DNA from 2 places in the Streptomyces saintjeani genome. Region 2 is predicted to be linked to the other one. Evidence: predicted binding sites of a transcription regulator. Region 2 holds the regulator's gene; the other holds the start of a gene.
The links. The regulator HspR, encoded in region 2, represses chaperone genes until heat shock. The targets are predictions, from matches to a motif close to TTGAGNNNNNNNNNCTCAA.
Positions count from the first base shown of each region.

Region 1: the regulator HspR is predicted to act here: its motif matches at 2,466-2,484, upstream of lon (endopeptidase La).

Region 1 covers NZ_CP189624.1:6,303,253-6,311,315, reverse strand. The annotation lists gene lon (endopeptidase La) at 41-2,443, opposite strand; gene ACQCO7_RS28915 (ABC transporter permease) at 2,686-3,933, opposite strand; gene ACQCO7_RS28910 (ABC transporter ATP-binding protein) at 3,963-4,811, opposite strand; gene ACQCO7_RS28905 (peptidoglycan-binding protein) at 4,808-6,424, opposite strand; gene ACQCO7_RS28900 (hypothetical protein) at 6,421-6,933, opposite strand; gene ACQCO7_RS28895 (hypothetical protein) at 6,933-7,835, opposite strand; gene ACQCO7_RS28890 (hypothetical protein) at 7,946-8,063, opposite strand, start outside.
Region 2 covers NZ_CP189624.1:5,081,127-5,089,189, reverse strand. The annotation lists gene ACQCO7_RS23290 (helix-turn-helix transcriptional regulator) at 1-475, shown strand, start outside; gene ACQCO7_RS23285 (helix-turn-helix transcriptional regulator) at 438-1,475, opposite strand; gene ACQCO7_RS23280 (DUF4352 domain-containing protein) at 1,906-2,508, shown strand; gene ACQCO7_RS23275 (sugar ABC transporter substrate-binding protein) at 2,638-3,741, opposite strand; gene ACQCO7_RS23270 (heat shock protein transcriptional repressor HspR) at 4,027-4,473, opposite strand; gene dnaJ (molecular chaperone DnaJ) at 4,479-5,654, opposite strand; gene grpE (nucleotide exchange factor GrpE) at 5,688-6,326, opposite strand; gene dnaK (molecular chaperone DnaK) at 6,323-8,063, opposite strand, start outside.

The DNA.
Region 1 (8,063 bases), 1.2 Mb from region 2:
CGAGGGGAACCCGAGCCTTCACTTCATCCGGCGACGCCCGTCACGCCGCCACCGGAACCTCATTCCTCGCGGGCGTCAGCGCCAGCTCCAGCACCTGCCGCACATCCGTCACCGCGTGGACGTCGAGCTTGTCCAGCACCTCCGCCGGGACGTCGTCCAGGTCGGCCTCGTTGCGCTTGGGGATGATGACGGTCTTCACCCCGGCCCGGTGCGCGGCCAGCAGCTTCTGCTTGACGCCGCCGATCGGCAGCACGCGCCCGGTCAGCGACACCTCGCCGGTCATCGCCACGTCCGTGCGGACCAGCCGTCCGGAGAGCAGCGAGGCCAGCGCGGTCGTCATCGTGATGCCGGCGCTCGGGCCGTCCTTGGGGACCGCGCCCGCCGGGAAGTGGATGTGCACGCCCCGGTCCTTGAGGTCGCCGACCGGCAGTTCCAGCTCGGCGCCGCGCGAGCGCAGGAAGCTCAGCGCGATCTGCGCGGACTCCTTCATCACGTCCCCGAGCTGCCCGGTCAGGGTGAGGCCCGCCGCGCCCGTCTCCGGGTCCGCGAGGGACGCCTCGACGAACAGGACGTCGCCGCCCGCGCCGGTCACCGCGAGCCCGGTCGCGACACCCGGGACGGCCGTACGGCGCTCGGCGGGGTCCTGCGCGGACTCCGGCACGTGGTGCGGGCGCCCGATGAGCGCGCGCAGGTCCTCGTCCCGGATCGTGAACGGCAGCTCCCGCTCGCCCAGTTCGTGCTGCGCGGCGACCTTGCGGAGCAGGCGTGCGATGGACCGCTCCAGGGTGCGGACCCCGGCCTCGCGGGTGTACTCCCCGGCGAGCTTGCGCAGCGCGCTCTCGTCGAGGGTGACCTCGTCGGTGTTCAGGCCCGCGCGCTCCAGCTGGCGCGGGAGCAGGTGGTCGCGGGCGATGACGACCTTCTCGTCCTCCGTGTACCCGTCGAGCCGGACCAGTTCCATCCGGTCGAGCAGGGCCTCCGGGATGGCCTCCAGGACGTTGGCCGTGGCGAGGAACACCACGTCCGACAGGTCGAGTTCGACCTCCAGGTAGTGGTCGCGGAAGGTGTGGTTCTGCGCGGGGTCGAGGACTTCGAGGAGGGCGGCGGCCGGGTCGCCCCGGAAGTCGGAGCCGACCTTGTCGATCTCGTCGAGCAGGACGACGGGGTTCATCGACCCGGCCTCCTTGATCGCGCGCACGATCCGCCCGGGCAGCGCGCCGACGTACGTACGCCGGTGGCCCCGGATCTCGGCCTCGTCCCGGACGCCGCCGAGGGCGACGCGGACGAACTTGCGGCCCATCGCGTGCGCGACGGACTCACCGAGACTCGTCTTGCCGACGCCGGGCGGCCCCACGAGGGCCAGTACGGCGCCCCCGCGCCGGCCGCCGATGACGCCCAGGCCCCGGTCCCCACGCCGCTTGCGGACGGCCAGGTACTCGGTGATGCGCTCCTTCACGTCCTCCAGGCCCGCGTGCTCGGCGTCCAGGACCGACTTGGCGCCCTGGATGTCGTACGCGTCCTGCGTGCGCTCGTTCCACGGGAGTTCGAGGACCGTGTCCAGCCAGGTGCGGATCCAGGAGCCCTCCGGGGACTGGTCGCTGGACCGCTCCAGCTTGTCGACCTCCTTGAGGGCGGCCTCGCGGACCTTCTCCGGCAGGTCGGCGGCCTCCACGCGGGCGCGGTAGTCGTCCGACTCCTCCCCCTCGGTCTCGCCGTTCAGCTCACGCAGCTCCTTGCGGACGGCGTCGAGCTGGCGGCGGAGCAGGAACTCGCGCTGCTGCTTGTCGACGCCCTCCTGGACGTCCTTCGCGATCGTCTCGGCGACGTCCTGCTCGGCGAGGTGGTCGCGCAGTTGCTGGGCCGCCAGCTTCAGGCGGGCGACCGGGTCGGCCGTCTCCAGCAGCTCGACCTTCTGGTCCACGGTCAGGAACGGGGAGTATCCGGAGTTGTCGGCCAGCGCGGACACGTCGTCGATGGCCTGTACCCGGTCGACGACCTGCCAGGCGCCGCGCTTGCGCAGCCACGCGGTGGCCAGCGCCTTGTACTCCTTGACCAGCTCGGTGACGCTCCCCGGCAGCGGGTCGGGCAGCGTCTCGTCGAGCCGGCTCCCCTCCACCCACAGCGCGGCGCCCGGTCCGGTGGTCCCGGCGCCGATCTTCACCCGCGCCCGGCCACGGATCAGCGCACCGGGATCACCGTCGGCGAGCCTCCCGACCTGCTCCACGGTCCCGAGCACACCGGTCCCCGCGTAATTCCCGTCCACCCGGGGCACCATCAGCACCCTCGGCTTCCCGGACTCGGTCCGCGCGGCGGCCTGCGCCGCCTCCACCGCGGCCCTCACATCAGCGTCATTCAGATCCAACGGAACCACCATGCCCGGCAGAACGACCTCGCCGTCGAGCGGCAGCACGGGCAGAGTGAGCGTTGAGGACGACGAAGCCATGATCTCCCCTTCGGCAGTCAAGTTGAGCTATGCCGACTCAATGCATGTGAGCCGCCGAATGTTCCCGGCTCCGTGTTCGCCGTGAGCGATCACAAGGATTTCGCAGGTCAGGGCGGTTGTCAGTGCCGGGTGCGACGCTGGGGACCACCGAGACGGACGGGGAGGCAACACATGGGCACCTGGGGAACCGCCCTTTCGACAACACCGTCCGGACCGGATTCGGTACCGGGCCGGCGGAGCGCTCAGCGGCGCAGGGCCTCCACCGGTTCCACCCTCGCCGCCCGGCTCGCGGGGTAGAGGCCCGCGAGGAGGCCGGTCACGAGGCCGATCAGGGGGGCCGAGGCGACCACCAGGGGGTGGACGACCGGGGACCAGGTCCGGGCGAGGGAGACCGTGATCACCACCAGGACGCCGACGCTGGTGCCGACCAGACCGCCGAGGGCGCCGAGGGCTCCCGACTCGGTGAGGAACTGGAGGGTGACGTGGTGGCGGCGGGCGCCCAGGGCGCGGCGCAGGCCGATCTCGGCGGTGCGTTCCAGGACGGCGACGAGGGTGGTGTTCGCGATGCCGACCGCGCCGATGACCAGGCAGATCCCGGCGAGGGCGAGGAAGAGCTGCGCGAGGTCGTCACCGACCGAGGAGCGCAGGGTCCGCGGATCGGGCGGCGCGACGGCGCGGACGTACTCGGGGTGGTCCGCGCGTACGGCGACCGGCGCCTCGCGGGCCACCTGCCCGGCGGCGCCCAGCCGAGTCGCGACGAGCATCGTGGCCGACCCCTCGGCCGGCGGCCCCCACAGGGCCTCGGCGGTCGTGCGCGGCACCATCACGGACAGCAGGAGTTCCGGCCGCCGCTCGGCGTCGGAGGCGATGCCCGTCACCGTGAACGACCGGTCGCCGATGAACACCGCGGGGTCGGTGTCCAGGCTGGTGATGCCCAGCCGCCGGGCCACCGTCTCACTGACGACCACGACCGGCTCGCGGCGCTCGCTGAGCCGCCGGTCGTACAGGCGCCCCTGCGTGAGCGTGAGGTGCGCGGCGTCCAGTGCCTCGGGGGACGCGGCGTAGACGGTGGTGTCGGCGTGCACGCCGCTCACCAGCGGGGAGCCGGTGACCTGCTGGCCGGCGGGCAGCTTGACGGGCCACAGCACACCCCCCGCGCGCACCCCGTTGACCCGCGTGATCAGCTGCTCGGCGTCCGGCCCGAACGCCGTCCCGCCCCCGGGGTCCCGCTCGGCCGCCGCGTCCTGCAACGTCACCTCGGTCGCCGTCAGCGCGTTGAACCGGTCGTCGATCTGCGCCGACGCGGTCGCCGTCAGCCCCAGCACCGCCACGAACGCCCCCACCCCGAGCACCGTCCCGAGCGAGGTCAGCGCGGACCGCGCGGGCCGCTGCAACACCCCGGACAGCGCCTCGGCGAACAGGTCCCGCCAGTCCAGCCGGGAGGCCGGCACCGCGTCCCTCCCGGCACCGGCGGACGCACCGGCGGACACCTCGCCGGGAGCATCCGTACGGCGCCACCTCACGCGCTCCTCCCCCGCTCGGCCCGGCTCGCCACGGCCTCGCTGCCCACGGCCTCGCTCCCCACCGGCTCCGCCCCGCCGCTCTCGACCTCGACCCCCTCGACCGCGCCGCCCTCCGCCCCGGCACCCCCGATCCCGCCGCCCTCGGCGTCGTCGCCCTCGATCCCGCCGCCCTCCCCCAGAACCCCGTCCCGCACAGCGATCGTCCGTACCCCCCGGACAGCCACCTCGGGGTCGTGCGTGATGACCAGCACCGTCATCCCGTCCTCGTGCAGCCCCGCCAGCAGATCCAGCACCCGCCGGGAGTTCACGGAGTCCAGGTTGCCCGTGGGTTCGTCGCACAGGAGGAGGGAGGGACCGTGAGCCAGCGCGCGGGCGATCGCGACGCGCTGGCGTTCACCGCCGGACATGCGGGTGGGGTGGGAGTGCAGGCGGTGGCCGAGGCCGACGCGCAGGAGCGCCTCGCGGGCGCGGGCGCGGCGGTCGGTCCGGGGGACGGCCGTGTTGTAGACCATGCCGAGCGCGACGTTCTCCAGCGCCGTGCGGTGGGAGAGGAGGTGGAACGCCTGGAAGACGAACCCGATGCGGTGCCCGCGCAGAGCGGTCCGCGCCGCGTCGCCGAGTCCGCCGGTGTCCCGGCCGTCGAGGAAGTAGCTGCCGGTGGTCGGCCGGTCGAGGAGCCCGATCACGTTGAGGAGGGTCGACTTGCCGGACCCGGAAGGGCCGACGACCGTGACGAACTCCCCCCGGCGGACGGTGAGATCGCTGGGCCGCAGCGCGACGACCGGGGTCCGGCCCGGGTACGTCAGCCCGGCCTGCCGCAGGTCGATGACGGGGGCGGCGGTCATGACAGGCTCGCCTCCCCGTCGCCCAGCTCCTGTCCGTCGTCCGGGCTCTGCCGGTCCCCCGGCGTGGGCTCCCCCGCGTTCACCCCCGTGACGACCTGGTCCCCCGCCGTCAGCTCCCCGGTGCCGACCGGCGCGACGGCGACGTACCCGTCACCGGTCGTCAGCTCCCGTACCTCCACCCGGCGTTGCTCGTCCCCCGCCGACACGACCGTGACGTGCAGCGTGCCCTGCCGCCCGGCGGTCACCGCGGTCACCGGGACGACCAGTTCCTCCGTGCCCGTGGAAGCGGCCTGGACGGTGACGCGGACGTCCTGCCCGGACAGGCTCGCGTCGAGCGCGGTCCGGGGACGCAGCACGACGAGATACCCCTCCCCGCCGGCCACGGAGGCCCCCTGGGACCCCGCGTCCGAACCAGAACCCGACCCGGAGCCCGAGCCCGACCCGGAGCCCGAGCCGCCCCCACCTCCGTCCCCGCCTCCGCTCCCGCCCCCCGCCGCACTCGGCGACGCGGCCACCGACACCAGCCGCGCCCCCGCCCGCTTCCGGTCCAGCTCGGCGTAGATCTCGGCGGGCTGCCCGCCCTTGAGCAGCTTCACCTGGAGCGCGTCGACATAGGCGTGGACGACGAGTTCCCCGGCGGACACGGTCATCACCGACTCCCCGACCGGCCCCCCGACCCGCCCGGCGACCGTGTCGACCCGCGCCGGGAACCCGCTCAGGAAGACGACCTCGGCGGCGGGCACCTTCGGCCCGTCCGAGGCCCGCGCGGCGGCCAGTTCGCCCCGCGCGGTCCGCCGGTCCTCGACCGCCCGCTCCAGCACGCGCCGCGCGTCCCGCACGGCGTTGTCCGCCGCCGTGCGGTCCGCCGCGGCCGGCACCCGGCCCCGCGCGGACCGGGCGTCGTCCAGAGCGGTCCGCGCGTCCTCGACGGCCCGGTCCGCCGCGCGGTCCGCGGTCTGGGCCGCCTTCACCGCCGCGCCCGCGTCGTCGGTCGCGGGCAGCGGCTCGTACCCGACGGAGCCGTAGAACTCCCGCACCGCGCCCTTCGTCCCGGCGCCGAACACCCCCCGCTCGTCCGCCCCCGAGGAGAAGCCGAGCTTCGCCAGCGCGTCCTGGAGCTGGCGGACGTCCTGCCCGTGGGACCCGGGCTTCAGGTCGCGGTAGGCGGGCACCTTGCCCTCCAGCGCGATCACCGGCCGCCCGGACACCTCGGCCAGCACCTCGCCGGTCCTGATCCGGTCGCCGGCCTTCTTGGGGAGCCGGCTGACGACCGGGGCCCCGCCCTCGGCGCCCGGCTGCGGCGCGACGTTCACGGTCTGCCCGGCCACGACCCGGCCCCGGGTGACGACGTCGCTGGTGAGGACCCGCCGCTCCACGGGCCGGGTGAGCACGGAGCGCGCGGGCGGCCCCGCCTCGGCGGCCCGCTGGGCGGGCGACTTGATCCACATGCCCGCGCCGACGCCGGCCGCGGAGAAGAGCGCGGCGGTGGCCACGACCCCCATGAGGACGCGCCGGCCCCGGTAGGGGAAGCCGCCGGGCCGGTCCGGCGGCTCGTCGTCGAAGGCGCTCGCGCCGAGCGGGCCCTCGTCCGGGTCGGGGTGCTCCGCGCTCACCGACCCGCCTTCTGCTCCGCCGAGGTGAGACAGGCGATCTCGTCCCCCTTGTCGATCGCGGAGTCCTCCGGCATCGCGTACGTCCCCGTCCGGGGGTCGGGGTCGCCGTACCCGGCGTGCCCCTTGCCGCGCATACAGGTCACGAAGTCGGTGAGCAGGGCCACCTCCCAGCGCGTGACCGGGACCCGTACGCCGTCGGGTGCGGACGCGCGGCAGGCGCGGGCGGCCCGGCCGAGCGTCGCGTCGGCCACGCCGTCGGCGCGCGCCTCGCCGTCGACGACCCGTACGCCGTGGCCGGCCATGCAGGCCGTGTACGCCGCGACGCTGCGGTCACCGGCCACGGCGGCGCCGGTCGCGTCCCCCGCGGCGCCGGTCCCGCTGCCGCCCGTCCCGCCGGCCGTCGCCGTGGCGCCGCCTCCGTCGGACCCGCCCCCGTCGGAGCAGGCCGTCAGCGCCGTACCGGTGGCGAGGAGGACGACCGCCAGGAGCCGGAGCCCCGGGGGCCTCATCACGCCCCCCTCATGACCCGGGCGGAGTTCTCGACCAGCGCCTTCTTGTTGGCGAGGATCTCGGAGAAATGCTCGGCCTTGTTGTCGATATAGGCTTTTTGATAGGCGTCCATGACCGCGTACCAGATCCCTACGGTGTTGTCGCGCTGTTTGCAGGCGACATCGGCGACGGCCGTGGCGATCGCGGTACGGGTCCCGGCGCCGGTCTCCCATTCCGGGTCGTTGGCGGCGTCGTGCGGGTTCTGATAACTGAACCCCTTTTCCTTCATGCACGCGGACCACTTCGCGAACGCACCGGAAACCCGGCTGTCCTGCTGGACCTTCGCATAAAGGCCGTAGAACTCGTTCCCGACGGCCAGGGCGTTGACGCCCCGCACGCCGCCCTTCTCCATCTCCGCGTCGACCTCCGCCGAACAGCCGCCCTTCCGCAGGGGCCTGCCGGTGGTGTCGGTGACGCCCTTCGCGGTGCCGTTGTAGACGGCCCGTTCCGCGGCGGAGGGCTCGTACCCCGCCCTGTCCTTCTCCTTCGCGCTGCCGCCGGCGGGGTCCCCGTACCCGTGCAGGCGGGCCGCCTCGGCGTCGATGATCGTGAAGTAGCGGGTGGGGTCCGCGCCGAGGGAGGGCAGGTCGGAGGTCACCTGGGCGTCGCTGAGCCACGACATCCCGAACCGCTGCATGCAGCGCCGGGAGAGCACCGCCTGTGCCTGGCTGTAGGCGCGCATCTCCTTGTCGGTGAGCACGTACCTGTTCATCGGCAGGGACGGTACGTCCGCCGGGCTCATCACCTTCGGGACCGTGCCGAGGGCGGGTTCGCCACCGCCGCCGCCCCCTCCGGAGCAGCCGGCGAGCGCGAGGGCCCCCAGCGCCGTGGCGGTCACCGCTGTCGTACGAAGCGTTCTCACCGCACCCCCTCGGGTGTCGTTCCCGTCTCTCACACGGGGTGAGGCCGGAAGCGGTTCCGGCCTCACCTCTGTCACGGCCCGGTTCCGGCCACGGCCGCCGGGCCGCTCACTCAGGAGTATCTGGCGGAGCTGACCTGGTCGTTGAGAACGCCGTACGCCGAGAGGTTGACGTAGTAGGGCAGTGACGCCCCGCTCTGTCCGGCGTTCTCGTACACCTTGATGGCGCAG
Region 2 (8,063 bases):
CCTCTACCAGCACACCCAGCAGCACAAGCTCACGACTATCGCCCGCTACGAACAGCTGCGAGGCGACGCCGAAGCCCGCACCCTCGACCAGGTCACAGACCGGCTCATCATCATCGACCGTGCAGTCGCCTACATCCCTGCGAACGAGGACCGCACCCTCGCCCTGGAAGTCCGGCACCCGGCCCTCATCAGCTACTTCACCACCACCTTCGACCGCCTCTGGAACCTCGCCACCCCCATGTACCCCCAGGCTGTCCGGCCGCCTTCCCCGGACGGCATCACCGCACGTCAACGCACCATCGCCGCCCTCCTCGTCGAGGGCCACACGGACGCCGTCATCGCCGACCGCCTCGGCATGAACGTCCGCACGGCCCGCGAGCACATCGCGAAGCTGGCCGCCACCCTCGGCAGCGACAGCCGAGCCCAACTCGGCTACCTCATAGGCCAGTCGGGAATCCTTGACCGGGAAGAGTGACCCCCTTGCCCGCCTCGTAGGTCCCCCCACCCCCCACCAGCCCGACCTGAGCGATCCGCACCCCGAGCTGCGTACGGCTCGCCGCCCCCAACGTCTCGGAGAGCCGGGCGATATGGGCCCGGCAGGTACGGACGCTGATTCCCAACCGCTCGGCGATGACGGCGTCTTGGTGGCCTTCCGCGAGCAACGCGGCGATGGACTGCTCCCGATGGGAGACGCCCTCGACAGCAGGCGCCGGGATGGCCGTGGAGAGCGGAATCGCCAGCCGCCACAGGCGCTCGAAGACCGTGACCAGGTACGTGATCAGCGCGGGATGCCGCAGCTCAAGCGCCATCGTGCGGTCGGGGTTCGCCGGGATGAAGGCGACGACCCGGTCGAACACCATGAGCCGGTCGGTGACCTCGTCGAGGGTGCGCGCCTCGACGGCGTCGCCCATCAAGTCGAGGTAGGTGAGCAGCCCTTGGCCGTGCCGGGCGACGTGGTTGTAGAGGTCGCGCATCCGAACTCCCCGCGCCCGCAGGGACATCGCCCGGTGCAGCCCTTCGGAGAGCTCGTGCTCGCGCCGGATCCCGCCGGGCTGGACGGTCAGCACCTCGGTCGTGCACGCGTCGGTCGCCTCGTCGAGCGCGGCCTGGATCCGGGACGCCCCGTCGAGGACGCGCAGCGCCATGCCCTCGCCGGAGACGCTGACGGGGCCGCCGAGCCCGGCGTACCACTCGAAGGCGGCGACCGCCGCGCCCATCCGGCGCCGGCTCTCGCTGACGTCGTCGTACAGGCCCCGCAGGAGCCGCGTCATGACCTCCTGCGGCGCGGTCGGGACGAGCCAGTCCATGTCGTCGGGATCGGGGTGCAGCAGGGCGAGTTCGAGGAGACAGGGGACCGGTCCGGCGTCGGCGCGCGGGATGCGGCCACGGCGCACGGCGCGGGAGTAGACCCGGTCACCGGCCTCGCACAGTCGGTCGGCACCGTGCGGGGGATGCTCCGTCCCGTGCCCGGTCATCGTCCATCCCACCCCCGCAGTTTGCTCTTCCGCAGCGCAACTATGCGGGGCGTCCACCCGGCTCCGCAACACGGCGCCCTCGGTCACGCGACCTGAAATCCCCCGGTATACGGCCGTTTCGACCCGCCTCCGCCCCTCGCACTGCAACAAGCTGACGGTGGTGCACCGTACCCACTCACGGCATGGTGGAACCGCTCCACCCGGGCTGCCGCTCGCCCGGGAGACCCGGCCGGACGCTCCCCGTCCGGCCGGGTCCACCACGCGCCCACGAGGACACCCGACAGGAGCCTCCACGCCCCGCGTACGCCCCGGGTACTACCCGTGTACGACCGAGGTACGACGACACCTTGGCGCCCTCCCCGCAGTACGACGCAACCCTCCCCCGCCATACCCCTCCCCACCCCCGCCCGCACCCCGCACAATCCCAGGTATGGCGAACCGAGGCACACCAGACCCCTCCCACCCGATCACCCCCCTACGCCGCCTCCCGGCCCTGCTGACCCTCCCCCTCGCCCTCCTCGCCCCCGTCCTCATCACAAGCTGCGACACAGGCTCCACCCCCGGCACCGCACCCAACGCCACCCCCACCCCCCAACCCCCCTCCCGCCCCCACCAGGACGGCCACCTCGTCTTCACCGTCCTCTCCCTGCGCTGCGGCATCCTCGGCGTCACCGGCACCCACAGCGACGCCATGCCCGACGGCCAGTTCTGCGCGGCCAGACTCCGCGTCGACAACCCCAGCGCCGACTTCCACACCTACGCCGTGAAGGACCAGCGCCTGGAGGGCGCGACAGGCCGCGCGGCCCGCCCCGACAGCTTCGCCATGGCCGTACGCCGCCAGCACGAGTCGATCTCGATCGGCGGCCACTCCCTCGTGGAGGTGGAGCTCTGGTACGACGTACCCCGCGGCGCGAAGATCACCGGCCTGCGGGTGACCGGCGACCGCGACCCGGCGAGCTGGATGGCGACGACCCCGGCGGCACACGCCCCGGACGGCCTGCTGATCCCGATGAAACCGCTGATGGACGGGTAGCCCCGGAGTACCCCCTACCGAAGTACTCCCGGCAGACCCCCTACCGAGGTACCCCCTGTATCCCCTACCGGAACACCCCGCCGCCCCTGGCCGACCCCCCGGCTCCCGCCGGAGTACCCCCGGTCCCCCCTACTTGAGGTTGACCGCCTCGCAAGCCGCCTCGAACTTCGCCGTGCAGATCTGCCCGACCGTGTAGATCCCGTCGGCCACCACCGTCTGCTTCACATTGCTCTTGGTCAGCGCGACCACGGTCACCAGCTGCGCCGGGATCTTCTTGTTCGTCGGGCTGTCCACCCGGTCCCGCGTCAGCGAGTCGAACTTGATGTCCTTGCCCTGGATCTTGGCGACGGCCATCTCCGCGGCGGCGGCGGCCATCTGCGGATAGGGCTTGTAGACGCTCATGAACTGCTTGCCGGTGATGATCCGCTGCACGGCGGGCAGTTCGGCGTCCTGCCCGGTGATCGGCGGCAGATCGGTGACCCCCGCCGCTTCGAGCGCCTTCAGCGCGCCCCCGGCCATCGCGTCGTTCGCGGAGTACACCCCCGCGATGTTGTTCTTGCCGATCCGCTGGATCGCCTGCGCCATCTCGGACTGCGCGAGGGCCGGGCTCCACTCGTCGGTGTCGTAGGAGGCCGCGACGGTCACCCGCCCGTCGATCTCGGAGAGCGCGCCCGCCTTGAACTGCCCGGCGTTGGGGTCGGTCGGCGAGCCGTTGATCATGACGATCTTGTCGGCGGTGCTCGCGTTGTTGATCGTCTCGACGAGGGTGCGCCCCTGCACCTGCCCGACGAGCTCGTTGTCGAAGGAGACGTACGCGTCGATGGGCCCCTCGGCGAGCCGGTCGTAGGCGATGACCGGGATGCCCGCGTCCTTGGCCTTCTCGACCGTGGCGGCGATGCCCTTGGAGTCGACCGCGTCGAGGAGGATCAGGTCCACCTTGTCGCTGATCATCTTCTCCATCTGCTGGACCTGCGTCGCCGCCTTGGCCGAGGCGTTCTCGTAGACCGTCCTGCCCTGCTTGTTCGTGAGCTGGGCGATCGTCTTCTGGATGATCGGGTAGTCGAACTGCTCGTACCGGGTGTTGGTCTTCTCCGGCATGAGCACGCCGACCGTGAGGTCGTTGCCCTTCGTCGGGCTCGCGTCGGCCGTGTCCCCCGTCGCGTTCAGCATCCCGCATCCGGCGAGCGAGAGGGTCATCGTCGAAGCGACGACGGATATGGCGATACGACGCATGCGGGGGCTCACTTCAGGTGACGTTCCGGACGTGGGCACGGCGACTTCCAGGACCCAGGTACTGAGAGCCAACGCGGCCCGCTCCCGCAGAGTCAAGAAGAATCACTTAACGAGATGGCAACATCACCCTGCGCTGAGGCAACGGCAACACATGGAGACGACTCCTCAGCCTTCCCCAACTCCCTTCACACCCCCGCCACTTGAGAAGCACGAAAGGGCCCGGAGTCATGAACTCCGAACCCTTTCACGGTGTTTCGTCCATCCTTGACCGATCTCGGCCGTGTCTCAGTCCTTGGGCTTCTTCGGCCGCCAGACCACCAACGCGCTGGTCTGCTGCACCTCCTGGTACGGCACCAGGTCGCGCCGGTACGACGCGTGCACCGCGGCCTCGCGCTGCTGCATCGCCGCGGCGGCGCCGTCCAGCGCCGACTCCAGCTCCGCGACCCGGGACTGGAGCGCGGCGACCTGGTTCTCCAGCTCGATGATCCGCTTGATGCCGGCCAGGTTGATGCCCTCGTCCTGCGACAACGCCTGCACCGTGCGCAGGAGTTCGATGTCGCGGGCCGAGTAGCGGCGGCCCCGCCCGGCCGTGCGGTCCGGGGAGACCAGGCCGAGACGGTCGTACTGCCGCAGGGTCTGCGGGTGCAGACCGGAGAGCTGGGCCGCCACCGAGATGACGTAGACCGGGGTCTCCTCGGTCAGTTCGTACGGGTTGCGCCGGCGGCCGTCCATCACTCTCATGCTCCCTTCGCGGCCTCGAACAGCTCCGCCCGCGGGTCCTCGCCCGCGGTCGCCTCGCGATACGCCTCCAGTGCGTCACGAGCCTTCCCCGTCACGTCCTTCGGGACACTCACCTCGACGGTGACCAACAGGTCCCCGCGAGTGCCGTCCTTGCGGACCGCGCCCTTCCCGCGCGCACGCATGGTGCGCCCGTTGGGCGTGCCCGGAGGCAGCTTCAGGGTGAGCGCGGGCCCGCCCAGGGTGGGCACCTTGATCTCCCCGCCGAGCGCCGCCTCCGCGAACGTGACCGGCACGGTCACCGTCAGGTTGTCGTCCTTGCGCCCGAAGACGGGATGGCTTCCGACGTGGACGACGACGTAGAGGTCACCGGCGGTGCCGCCCCGCTCGCCCGGGCCGCCCTTGCCGCGCAGCCGGATCCGCTGCCCGTCCGTCACCCCTGCCGGGATGCGGACCTGCATCGTCCGCGACGACTTGGCCCGGCCGCTGCCGTGGCAGTCCTCGCAGGGCTGCTCGGCGATCAGGCCGCGCCCCTTGCAGTCGGGGCACGGGTCGGTGAGCGAGAAGCCGCCGCCCGAGCCGCGCGCGACCTGCCCGGTGCCGACGCAGGTCGGGCACACGCGCGGCGTGCCGTTCTTGTCGCCGGTGCCCGAGCACGCCTTGCATGCGGCCTGGGAGGTCATGCGCAGCGGGACCGTCGCCCCCTCGATGGCCTCGGTGAAGCTGAGGGTCACCTCGGTGTCGATGTCCTGCCCGCGCCGGGGCTGGGTACGGCCCGCGGTCGTGCCGCCCCGGTTGAACAGGCCCCCGAAGACGTCCCCGATGCCGCCGCCGAAGCCGCCTTGGGAGCCGCCGCCCGCGCCGCCTCCGAAGAGGTCGCCCAGGTCGAAGTTGAACGAGCCGCCGCCCGCGCCCGGGCCCGGACGGAAGCCGCCGTTGCCGAAGAGGGCGCGCGCCTCGTCGTACTCCTTGCGCTTCTTGGGGTCGCCGAGGATGTCGTTCGCCTCGGAGATCTCCTTGAAGCGCTCCTCGGCCTTGGCGTTGCCCTTGTTGGCGTCCGGGTGGAACTCGCGCGCGAGCTTGCGGTACGCCTTCTTGATCTCGGCCTCGGTGGCGTCCTTGGGGACGCCGAGGACCTTGTAGAAGTCCTTCTCGATGAAGTCCTTGGTGCTCATCCCCGACGCACCCCCTTCCGCTCGTCGTCCGTGTCAGCCCTCCTCAGGGCCGTTGTCCTTCTCGTCGCCGGCCTCGTCCTCGGCCTTGACGGTCTGCGCGCCGGGCTGCGGTTCGGCGACGGCCACCCGCGCGGGGCGGATGGTGCGCTCGCCGATCCGATACCCGGGCTGGAGAATCGCCACGCACGTCGTCTCCGTGACGTCCGGCGCGTAGCTGTGCATCAGCGCCTCGTGGATCGTCGGGTCGAAGGGCTCGCCCTCCTTGCCGAACTGCGTCAGACCCATCTTGGCGGCGGTGGTCTCCAGCGACTCCGCGACGGACTTGAACCCGCCGAGCAGTTCGCCGTGCTCCCGCGCGCGGCCGATGTCGTCGAGGACCGGCAGCAGTTCGGTCAGGAGGTTCGCCACGGCGATCTCCTTGACCGCGATGCGGTCCCGCTCCACGCGGCGGCGGTAGTTCTGGTACTCGGCCTGGAGGCGCTGGAGGTCGGCGGTGCGCTCGCCGAGAGCCGTACGCACCTGGTCCAGCTGGGCCACCAGACCGGCTGTCTGGTTCGCGTCCCCGGCCGGGGCCGCCTCCTCCTCAGGGGCGGCGGCCTTCGGCTCGGCGTCTTCAGGGGCGCCGGAGGGGACGTCGGGCTTCTCCTCGAAGCCCGGGGTCTCCTCCGTCACGCGGCACCACCCTTGGGCTTCTCGTCGTCGACGATCTCGGCGTCCACGACGTCGTCGTCGGCCTTGGCGTCACCCGCCGGGCCTGCTTCGCCCTGGGCGGCCTGCGCGTCCGCGTACATGGCCTGGCCGAGCTTCTGGGAGACCGCCGCGACCTTCTCGGTGGCGGTGCGGATCTCGGCGGTGTCGTCGCCCTTGAGCTTCTCCTTCAGCTCGACGATCGACGCCTCGACCTCGGTCTTGATCTCGCCGGGGACCTTGTCCTCGTTGTCCTTGAGGAACTTCTCGGTCTGGTAGACGAGCTGCTCGCCCTGGTTGCGCGCCTCGGCGGCCTCGCGGCGCTTGTGGTCCTCGTCCGCGTACTGCTCGGCCTCCTGGCGCATGCGGTCGACCTCGTCCTTCGGCAGCGAGGAGCCGCCGGTGACGGTCATCTTCTGCTCCTTGCCCGTGCCGAGGTCCTTCGCGGTCACGTGCATGATGCCGTTGGCGTCGATGTCGAAGGAGACCTCGATCTGCGGGACACCGCGCGGGGCGGGCGGCAGGCCGGTCAGCTCGAACATCCCGAGCTTCTTGTTGTACGCCGCGATCTCGCGCTCGCCCTGGTAGACCTGGATCTGCACGGAGGGCTGGTTGTCCTCGGCGGTGGTGAAGATCTCGGAGCGCTTGGTCGGGATCGTGGTGTTGCGCTCGATGAGCTTCGTCATGATGCCGCCCTTGGTCTCGATGCCGAGGGACAGCGGGGTGACGTCGAGCAGCAGGACGTCCTTGACCTCGCCCTTGAGGACACCGGCCTGGAGGGAGGCGCCGATCGCGACGACCTCGTCCGGGTTGACGCCCTTGTTGGCCTCACGGCCGCCGGTCAGCTCCTTGACCAGCTCGGCGACGGCCGGCATACGGGTGGAGCCACCGACCAGGACGACGTGGTCGATCTCGCTGAGCGCGATGCCGGCGTCCTTGATGACGTTGTGGAACGGCGTCTTGCAGCGCTCCAGGAGGTCCGCGGTGAGCTGCTGGAACTGCGCGCGGGTCAGCTTCTCGTCGAGGTGCAGGGGGCCCTCGGCGGAGGCGGTGATGTACGGCAGGTTGATCGACGTCTCGGAGGACGACGACAGCTCGATCTTCGCCTTCTCGGCGGCCTCGCGCAGACGCTGGAGGGCCATCTTGTCCTTGCCGAGGTCCACGCCGTGGCCCGACTTGAACTGCTGCACCAGGTAGTCGACGACGCGCTGGTCCCAGTCGTCACCACCGAGGTGGTTGTCGCCGTTGGTGGCCTTCACCTCGACGACGCCGTCGCCGATCTCCAGGAGCGAGACGTCGAACGTGCCGCCACCGAGGTCGAAGACCAGGATGACCTGCTCGTCCTTGTCGAGGCCGTACGCGAGCGCGGCGGCCGTCGGCTCGTTGACGATGCGCAGGACGTTCAGGCCCGCGATCTCGCCGGCCTCCTTCGTGGCCTGGCGCTCCGAGTCGTTGAAGTACGCCGGGACGGTGATGACCGCGTCGGTCACCTTCTCGCCCAGGTACGCCTCCGCGTCCCGCTTCAGCTTCTGGAGGATGAACGCGGAGATCTGCTGCGGGTTGAAGTCCTTGCCGTCGAGCTGGATCTTCCAGTCCGTGCCCATGTGGCGCTTCACGGAGCGGATGGTCCGGTCGACGTTGGTGACGGCCTGGCGCTTGGCCACCTCACCGACGAGGACCTCACCGTTCTTCGCGAAGGCGACGACGGACGGCGTGGTCCTG